DNA from 3 places in the Agrobacterium sp. 22-226-1 genome. Region 3 is predicted to be linked to each of the others. Evidence: predicted binding sites of a transcription regulator. Region 3 holds the regulator's gene; each other region holds the start of a gene.
What was found. Region 3 encodes PhoB, which activates phosphate uptake and scavenging genes when phosphate is short. Its sites were predicted from a motif close to TGTCATNNANCTGTCAT; they were not measured.
Positions count from the first base shown of each region.

Region 1: the regulator PhoB is predicted to act here: its motif matches at 1,382-1,398, upstream of ACQZ5K_RS00515 (DUF1045 domain-containing protein).
Region 2: the regulator PhoB is predicted to act here: its motif matches at 1,849-1,865, upstream of ACQZ5K_RS17535 (DUF47 domain-containing protein).

Region 1 covers NZ_JBNWCP010000001.1:109,789-113,063, forward strand. Annotated here, with positions in the region: gene ACQZ5K_RS00510 (alpha-D-ribose 1-methylphosphonate 5-triphosphate diphosphatase) at 1-594, opposite strand, end outside; gene ACQZ5K_RS00515 (DUF1045 domain-containing protein) at 591-1,289, opposite strand; gene phnE (phosphonate ABC transporter, permease protein PhnE) at 1,561-2,910, opposite strand; gene phnE (phosphonate ABC transporter, permease protein PhnE) at 2,910-3,275, opposite strand, start outside.
Region 2 covers NZ_JBNWCP010000010.1:41,382-44,656, forward strand. Annotated here, with positions in the region: gene ku (non-homologous end joining protein Ku) at 1-64, opposite strand, end outside; gene ACQZ5K_RS17530 (inorganic phosphate transporter) at 156-1,160, opposite strand; gene ACQZ5K_RS17535 (DUF47 domain-containing protein) at 1,160-1,804, opposite strand; gene ACQZ5K_RS17540 (NUDIX hydrolase) at 1,918-2,460, shown strand; partial or broken gene ACQZ5K_RS17545 (hypothetical protein) at 2,699-2,905, opposite strand; gene ACQZ5K_RS17550 (DUF936 domain-containing protein) at 3,102-3,215, shown strand; gene ACQZ5K_RS17555 (hypothetical protein) at 3,241-3,275, opposite strand, start outside.
Region 3 covers NZ_JBNWCP010000001.1:356,746-360,020, forward strand. Annotated here, with positions in the region: gene pstB (phosphate ABC transporter ATP-binding protein PstB) at 1-61, shown strand, start outside; gene phoU (phosphate signaling complex protein PhoU) at 158-883, shown strand; gene phoB (phosphate regulon transcriptional regulator PhoB) at 914-1,597, shown strand; gene ACQZ5K_RS01780 (GcrA family cell cycle regulator) at 1,967-2,500, opposite strand; gene ACQZ5K_RS01785 (acetylornithine transaminase) at 2,932-3,275, shown strand, end outside.

The DNA of each region.
Region 1 (3,275 bases), 250 kb from region 3:
CACGAACTCGGCGAAAGCCTCGTCGCTCAGCCCACGCTTCTTCTGGTAATAGAAGATATATTGATCCATCGACTGGAACTGGCGCTGCCCCGGGGAGTGGTCCATCAGCGAAATCAGCCGCACGCGCGGATCGGTTTCGAAGTCTTCGAAATGTTCCAGCACATCTGAGGAGGCGACTTCACAGCGCAGATGCAGCAGGTGATCCGAACGAAGGCGGTTCTGATCCGCCGCGGCCTCGATGGCGTCAGCCATTTCGCGCATTTCACCCTTCTTGAAGCCGCCGTCTTCATCCGAACCGAGCCGCAGGCAGTCGAATACGGTGGTGATGCCGGAGGCAGCCACCTGCGCGTCATGAGCCTGAATGGCGGCGATCTTGTCCCAGATCACGCCGGGGCGCGGCGAATAATGCTGCTCAAGATGGTCGGTATGCAGTTCTACCAGACCCGGGATCAAATAATCACCTTCGAGGTCCTCGCCGGTTTTGGAAGCACCTTCGCTGATATCGGCGATCTTGCCGTCACGGATCAGGACGGAGCCCAGAATAATATCGTCTTCCAGAACGATACGGGCATTGGAAAGGGCGTGCTCGGTCATGGGTTCGCATCTTTCTTTGGTGGCTGGCCAAGGGGGTGCCAGCTATGAACGGTAAAGGGCGCGCCGCGCGTTTCTTCAATGAACAAAGCGAGGCCGGAAATGCTGAGAGGTCGATCGGTGAATTCGGAAAACCGCGCCGAAAGCACCTCGTGCATGGCGGGCTGCTCGCTCTCGTCGATGCGGCCGGTCAGCGTCATGTGAAAACGGAAATCATCCATGACATGCGGATAACCCCAGAGAGACAGATTTTGCCGCTGGCTCTCCGTCAGCATCTGTGGCCGCCGACGGGCAATATCGGTCTCCGACAGGGGCGCGCGAAACCGGTCGAAATGATCGACGATCTCGGCGGCAAAATCCTGCAGCGGCTGATAGGTGCGGTCCGGGACCAGTGCAAAAAACGGCCCGAGTGCACCGACGACGACACGCGGAATTTCGAAGGTGGACTGGCTGGCCGCGAAATCTTCGAAGGCCGTGAGCAGCTCCGCTTCGCTGTATTTTTCGGCAAGCTCGAAAGGAGCCTTCAGGGTCGCGTGGAAACCGTAACGGCGTGGCTCCTCCGTCATGTCGGCATAGTCGTCGTGGTCGTCATGCAGCGTGCCGGAAAATGCATTGCGGCCCAGCCAGCGTGACGCTGCCTCAGTCAACGGGTGATCTTTAGCCGGAGAAAAATAGATGGCATAGCGCACGGCAAGCACTCTTCAGTGTCATGGGAGACCAGGGATGAGAAGCTATTTGGCGTGACTCGCCGGCTTCCCGCAAGGTCAGGAGTGCGAGGTAATTGGTTTCCGTGACAGAATGATGATGCCGAAGGAAAAAAGCGCATTGGAAATGCGGCAAGCTTCCGAATGTGCTGAAGACACAGGCGGAGATGATGACGGGATACGGCCGGCATAAATCGGGACTGCGCGAGTGTCCGGCGGAGATGACGAACATCATTACGACGTTCGCCATTCCATCCCTTCAGAGCTAGTGCTGTGTTTTGCCGATCAGGCGTGAACGCAGCGAATTGGAGATGTGGTCGAACAGGAAAACGACGAAGAGGATAAGCAGGACCATATAGGCGACCTTGTCCCAGTCGGCATTGGTGCCCATCGCCTCCAGTAGTTTCAGACCGATGCCGCCCGCGCCCACCGCGCCGATGATCGTGGCGGAGCGGGTGTTGCTTTCCCAGAAATAGAGTGACTGCGAAATGAAGACCGGCAGGACCTGCGGCAGCACGCCGAAACGGTTGACCGCAATCGGGGAAGCGCCGACCGATTTGACACCCTCGCGCTGCTTGTCGTCGACATTTTCCAGCGCCTCGGCATAGACCTTGCCGAGCGCACCGGTATCGGTGAAGAAGATCGCGGCAATGCCGGGGATCGGTCCGGGCCCGAAGCTGCGGGTGAAGAACAGCGCCCAGATCAGCATGTCGATGGAACGCAGAAAGTCGAACAGCCGCTTCATGCCCCAATTTGCGGCCCTGTTGGCGGTGATGTTGCGCGCGGCGATGAAGGCGAGCGGCAGGGCGATGAGCGTGCCGAACAGCGTGCCCACAAAGGCCATAACCAGCGTCTGCATTAGCTTGGAAAGAATATCGGCATGCTGCCAGACGCTGTTGTCGAGGAAATCATCCACCATGTGGCCGATATTGGAGCGCTCGGGATCGAGCCTTTCTCCCCACAGCGCGAGAGCGGCGAGTTCACCATAGCCCTTGCCCCAGAATTCCGATTTGGTGTCGAACAGGAAATTCGCCCATCCGAGGAACCGACGCTGGACATAGACCTGACTGGTGCGGATTTCCGCCTGTCCGGCAAAACCAAAATGCACGAGAACCTTGTTGCCGTCCTGCTGGATTTCCTGCGGCACGTCGTCGGATGCCCGGGCCTGTTCTCCATTGATGATGACGGGATAATTCTTGCCGTCGACATAGACATCCACCCGGGTCGGGGTCACGTCGAGGCGATTTTCCATGCCCGCATAAACGACGCTGTAGCCACCACCCGGCAGGGGCTGCAGCCAGTCGATCTTTGCATCAACCGGATATTGCCCGCGGCTGGACCATTGCGGCTCCACCTTGCCGTCTTCGAAACGCAGGCGCGGCTGGGCGCGCCAGGAATACCAGTCCTGAACATAACTCGAGGCACGATCCCACCGACCCTGCATGAAGGCCGGACCGACATTGAAGAAGAAAAAGCAGCCGATGAGATAAAAGGTGACAGTGAGAAGGCCGACGAGCAGACCATATCGCTGCATAAAACCGCGATTGAACACGTGCGGATGCGCGGCCGCCAATCTCTCGCGGTCGGCGGTGTTGAGAATGAAGCTGGACGACATCAGGCCGCTCCCCGTCCGAATTCGAAGGATTGATGGCCGATCAGCCTGCGGCGCAGCCAGCCGGAAAACTGGTCGACGGCGATGATGGTGATCAGCAGAAGGATGATGATGGCATAGGTCTTGGAGGCATGATCGTTACCGATCGAAAGCCGGAAGACCTCGCCGATACCGCCGCCGCCCACGGCACCGATGATGGTGGAGGCACGCACGTTGATTTCGGCGCGCAGCAGCGCATAGGACACGAAATTGGGCAGAACCTGCGGCACGATGGCGAAGCGCACCCGCTCCAGCCAGTTGGCGCCAGCGGCGCGCAGGCCTTCATCGGGCTTCATGTCGGCATTTTCCACCACTTCGAAGAACAGCTT
Region 2 (3,275 bases), on a different contig from region 3:
GCGAGACGGAAGCCGTCACCAGCGACAGCTTGAGATAACCCTTCCAGAAAACCTGTCGTGCCATGTCCGCGATCCGCATTGGTTCTCCCGGAACAACAGCCACGGGGTGGCTTTTGTTCCGGGAGGAGTGGCAAATCGGGACAGGGATGGAGCTGTCAGCCGAACAGCGACGTCAGCCCGTAAACCGCGGCGGAGATCAGCGCAGCCGCAGGCATGGTCACGATCCAGGCGATGACGATATTGCCGGCAAGGCCCCAGCGCACCGCCGAGACGCGGCGGGCCGCGCCGACCCCGACGATGGCGCCGGTGATCGTGTGGGTGGTGGAGACCGGAATGCCGAGCCATGTCGCACCGAACAGCGTCAGCGCACCGCCGGTTTCGGCGCAGAAACCCTGCATCGGGTTCAGCCGGGTGATCTTCGACCCCATCGTGTGGACGATGCGCCAGCCGCCGAACAGTGTGCCGAGCGCCATGGCCGACTGGCAGGAAATCACCACCCAGAATGGCACGTAAAAGCTCTCGCCCAGATGTCCCTGGCTGAAAAGCAGCACGGCAATGATGCCCATGGTCTTCTGCGCGTCGTTGCCGCCGTGTCCCAGCGAATAAAGCGAGGCGGAGATGAACTGCATCACGCGGAAGGTGCGGTCCACGGCAAAGGGCGTCTGCCGCACGAACAGCCAGGAGACGGTGAGCACCAGAAGCAGGGCGAGGAAGAAGCCGATGGCCGGCGACATGAAGATGGCGCCCACGGTCTTCAGCAGGCCCGACCAGACGATGGAATTGAAACCCACCTTGGCAAATCCCGCACCGACGAGCCCGCCGATCAGCGCGTGCGACGAGCTGGAGGGAATGCCGAAAATCCAGGTGACGATGTTCCAGACGATGGCGCCGATCAGCGCCGCGAAGATCACCTGCGGCGACACGATGGCAGGATCGATGATGCCGGTGCCGAGCGTTTCGGCCACATGCAGGCCGAAGAACAGGAAGGCGATGAAGTTGAAGAAGGCCGCCCAGGCGACCGCATATTGCGGGCGCAGCACACGGGTGGAGACGATGGTGGCGATGGAATTGGCGGCATCGTGCAGACCGTTCAGAAAATCGAAGAACAGCGCGATGGCGATAAGGCCGATTAGCAACGGCAGGGCAAGTGCGACATCCATCAGACGTTCTCGATAACGATGCCGCTGATCTCGTTGGCCACATCCTCGAAGCGGTCGACGACCTTTTCGAGTTCGCCGTAGATCTCGCTGCCGATCATATAGGCCATGGCATTGCCGCTTGCGCCGTGGCGGCGGAAGAGGTCCTTGAGACCCAGATCGTGAAGTTCGTCGGAGCGGCCTTCGACGCGGGTCACCTCTTCGGCGATGGATGACAGGCGATGCGCATTCGTGCCGACCTTGTTGAGAAGCGGAATGGCTTCCGCGATGAGGCCGGCTGCCCGCACGATCTCATGCCCCATTTCCTTCATTAGCGGATCGAATTCCGTTTGCTCGAAAAGACGGATGGTCTTGACGGTCTTGTGCATCATGTCGATGGCGTCATCCATCGACTGGATGAGATCCTTGATGTCGCCGCGGTCGAAGGGGGTGATGAAGCTGCGCCTGACGGCGAGCAGCACCTCGCGGGTGATGTCGTCCGCCTGATGTTCGAGGGCGACGATGAGGTCGCAGTTCTTCTCGACGTCGATGCCGCTCAAAAGTTGGTCAAGGGCCTCGGCCGCTTTGATGACGGTTTCGGAATGTTTGCTGAACATGTCGAAGAAACGGTCCTCGCGCGGCATCAGCTTGCGAAAAATACTCATCATGCGAATTGGCCCTCAATGGCGCTTTATTAGTTGTGGGGGGTGATTGTCATAAAACTGTCATAAATGCACGCGGGGCATTGATGCAACCCGGAAAATCAGCACTATCAACGGATATGAAACCCACCAAGAAAAGCCGGAAAACCCGCCCGGCTCGTGCACTGACATTGCTCCAGCAGCTTGCTGCGGTTCCGGAAAAGCTCTTCACCGGCGCTTTCCGGCAGCAATATGCCGCGCTTTGCTTCCGTTATGCCGGCAATGGCGAGGATGTCGAAATCCTCCTCGTCACGTCCCGTACCAGCGGACGCTGGATCATTCCGCGCGGCTGGCCGATGAAACGCAAGAAGCCGCACGAGGCGGCGGCAATCGAGGCGTGGGAGGAGGCGGGCGTGCGCGGCCGGGTGAAAAAGAATGCGGTTGGCCGCTATACCTATCTCAAGATGCTCGACAATGGCGATGTCGTTCCCTGCATGGTCGATGTGTTCCAGATAGAGGTGACGGAGGCGGAAACCACTTTCAAGGAGCGCGGTGAACGCCTGCTGGAATGGGTGCGCCCGGATGAGGCGGCAAGGCGCGTTCGCGATATCGAACTGAAGTCGCTTCTTGTCGATTTTCGCCCGAAGGGCAAAAAGAAGCGCCAGGGCAGCGAGAGACCTTAAACGTACGCGTCCGGCATCCGCTCCTGTGCCCAGGACTGTAATGCCGCCGCAATGGGCCATCTCCAACCTTGCCTGATGTTTGTCGTCAGGTGCCGCTGCATGAAACCATGTCGTCCCGTTCTCCGCTTTTTATTGCGTTATCTCCATCCCATCATCGTCCTTGCCGTACTTCTGGCGGGGCCGACCGCCATTCTCCTGCTGAGGTGACGGCAGCCCCACGGATGCAAAACCGGCCTTTTCAGGCCGGCTGCTTTTGGGAAGGTTGCGCCTGATGGTTCGAATGCCCCGTTTCATCCGGCGCTTTCGGTAGCAGGCGGGCAAAACGCCTGACGATGCTGTCTATATAGGACAGGATGGTCGGCACCACGATCAGGGTCAGCAGTGTGGAGCTGATGAGACCGCCAACCACCGCATGGGCAATCGGCGCACGCTGCGCGCCGCCGCCGACGGCCACGTGGCTCTGGACGTGCGGATATCCATCTTGGTTACGGTCTGACCGTGAGACCGAATACGTTGAAGCAGACTGCACAGGGAATCAAAAAAACAACTTGCAAACAGGGCGGGCCATACGTTCCTTCGTTTCATCCACAAATCCAACGTGGGCCGCAGAGGCTCAGTCCTTTGTCGCCTGGCGTGATGGCGTGTGGGCCTTCGTTTACGCCGAGCTTGCCAAGGTTCAGGCAGGACAGCGCCAGCAGCCTACTGTCGAGCAGTTCCTTACGGAAATCGCGCCCATCGCCTGGCCGGTGGCGTAACCCAGCAGCAACCCTATGTCGGCGGTCAATCAGCGTTTCGGTACAAAATGTGCGGACGTA
Region 3 (3,275 bases):
GATGTTCACCAATCCGGATGACCAGCGCACGCAGGATTACATCATGGGCCGCTTCGGCTGATCCCGGCCGGCGCTTTATCGAAACCGTACAAGACTGGTGCTTCTGCCGTGCCCGCTTCCGGGTACGCGCATGCAGGCCAAGCCGGAGGACTAGACCATGACACAGACAACGACCCATTCGCACATCGTTTCCGTTTATGACGATGAATTGAAGTTTCTGACGCGCCGCATCGCCGAAATGGGCGGTCTTGCGGAGCAGATGTGCGCCGACGCCGTGCGTGCGCTCGTCAATTCCGATGCCGCGCTCGCCCAGAAGGTCATTTCCGACGATGCGATCCTCGACCACGCCGAGCGCGAGATCGGCGACAAGGCCATCGTCACCATCGCCAAACGCCAGCCGATGGCGGCAGACCTTCGCGAGATCATTGGCACGCTGCGTATCGCCGCTGACCTTGAGCGTGTCGGCGACCTTGGCAAGAACACCGCCAAGCGTGTGATTGCGGTTGCCGGCACCGGCGTGCCGCGCAAGCTTGCCCGTGGCATCGAACACCTGTCGGAACTGGCGCTGGTGCAGCTCAAGGAAGTGCTGGACGTCTATTCCACGCGTTCCGCCGAGAAGGCCAATGCCATTCGCGAGCGCGACGAGGAAATCGACGCCATGTACACGTCGCTCTTCCGTGAGCTTCTGACCTATATGATGGAAGATCCGCGCAATATCACCACCTGCACGCATCTCCTGTTCTGCGCCAAGAACATCGAGCGTATCGGCGACCACGCCACCAATATCGCCGAGACGATCTATTACATGACCACCGGCAGCCAACCGGAGGGCGAACGTCCGAAGGACGACAGTTCCAACACGCTCGGTTCGGTGACCGAGTAACAGACAGGCAACGGCTTGCGGAGTTAGTATATGGTGCCCAAGATTGCAGTTGTGGAAGACGAGGAAGCGCTGAGCGTCCTGCTTCGTTACAATCTCGAGGCTGAGGGATATGACGTCGACACGATACCCCGTGGAGACGAGGCAGAAATCAGGCTGCAGGAACGTATTCCGGACCTCCTTATCCTGGATTGGATGCTTCCCGGCGTTTCCGGTATCGAACTGTGCCGTCGGCTCAGGATGCGGCCGGAAACCGAGCGCCTGCCCATCATCATGCTGACGGCGCGCGGCGAAGAAAGCGAACGGGTTCGCGGTCTTGCCACCGGCGCGGACGATTATGTCGTCAAGCCGTTTTCGACGCCGGAACTCATGGCCCGCGTCAAGGCCATGCTGCGTCGGGCCCGCCCCGAGGTTCTGTCTTCGGTGCTGAAATGCGGGGATATCGAACTGGATCGTGAGACCCATCGCGTTCACCGCAAGAGCCGCGAAGTACGCCTCGGCCCGACGGAATTCCGCTTGCTGGAATTCCTGATGACCTCTCCCGGCCGGGTGTTTTCCCGCTCGCAGTTGCTGGATGGCGTCTGGGGTCACGATATCTATGTGGATGAACGTACCGTCGACGTGCATGTCGGACGTCTGCGCAAGGCGCTCAATTTTTCGCACATGCAGGATGTCATCCGCACCGTGCGCGGCGCCGGATATTCAATGGAAGCCTGAGAAAACCGAAACCGATGGTTTCACCCGGGATAAATTCCCCCCAAATCAGAAGGAACGGTGTCGGGCCTTTCGATTTTGAACCTTCCGCACATGCGTATCCTTGTTCTTTTGAAGGCGATAGAAGGTCCGCTGAAAGCCGGATTGCGCGGTGAAACCTGACGGGAGGAGGGCGCGGCACGTCGCCGACAAATTCTGAGCATTTGCCGCAAGGGCCCATCGCGGCTTCACATCCGGAGAATGCGCAAGAACAGGGATTGGGAGCGCCTCTTAAACAACGTGGGCTCCGCGTTTGAACCACTTTGGATTCCGCCATAAAAAAACGGGCCCGAAGGCCCGTAGTTTTTGAGTGTCGAATGCGTGCCGCAACACTCAAGCCTTGCGACGCTCGCTTACCGGCTGGTAGGCAAGCTTTGCATGGAACTTGCAATAGGGCGAAGATTCCAGTGCTTCACAACCGCAGAAATGGAAATCATCCTTCAGCGGATCGCCGACCGGCCACTTGCAGGTGCGCTCCGTCAGTTCCGTCAGCGTCAGGCGGCGGGAAATCGGCGTAACGACATTTTTGGAGGGAACGTAATCGAGAACTTCGGCGGTCTCGATATCGATCTCCTCGTGCAGCGCCGTTGCCGCGCTCGAGCGGTTCAAGGCGCGTGCAGGTGCTGCGCTGACGCGGGTCGCGAAATTCGTCGCGCGCGGGGCAGGGGCAGCGGTGCGCTTGGGCGCGGAACGCGCCGAAGTAACCGGGCCGCCGGCCTTCACGCGTCCCGGCAGGTTGAGGCGATGGACCTTGCCGATGACGGCATTGCGGCTCACGCCGCCCAGCTGCGCTGCTATCTGGCTGGCGCTAAGCCCCTCGGACCACAATTTCTTGAGTTTTTCGACTCGTTCGTCTGTCCAGTTCATGCCGCTTCTCCGCTTGTCGCGTATAATGTCGGCAGAATCCCTCTCCGCCTCGCGGGCGTGCCGCGAGCGTGGTTTCTGCCTGATTTTTGGTGACTAGTTCCGCCGCAATGCAGTCTAGTAATTAGCGATTAACCTAGTGCCACGCAGACTCCGTGGCAAGAGTCGCGGGAATCATCTCGAATCGATTTTCCGGTTTTCCCCAACTTGCTGGCGAGTTGAGTCTGAAAGGCAACACCTTGGGCCTCATCCGCCGCCACCTACTAGGGCTTGAGAAGCCCGGGAAACGCGGACTTTTGTTGACATCGGCAGGCGAAGTGACAATAGTGCCCCTGCCGCCGCGAGGCGGCATTTTTGATTTTCAGGCAAGGGATAACCCCGAAAGCCTATTGACAACCGTCTGACAGCGCATCCGCGCAAGGAGTGATACAGCCATGGCCGAAGCCGCCGCGCCATTGTTCGATACGTTTGCAAGAGCCCCCCTGCGCTTCGAGCGAGGCGAGGGCGTCTGGCTGTTCACGGAAAGCGGCGAACGATATCTGGATTTTGCAGCCGGCGTCGCGGTCAACTCGCTGGGCCACGCCCATCCGCACCTCGTTGAGGCGATCAAGACCCAGGCCGAGAAGGTCTGGCACGTCTCGAACCTTTATGAAGTGCCGGGCCAGGAAAAGCTCGCAAAGCGCCTGACGGAAGCGACATTCGCAGACAAGGTCTTCTTCACCAATTCCGGCGCGGAAGCGCTGGAATGCGCGATCAAGACCGCGCGCCGTTATCATTA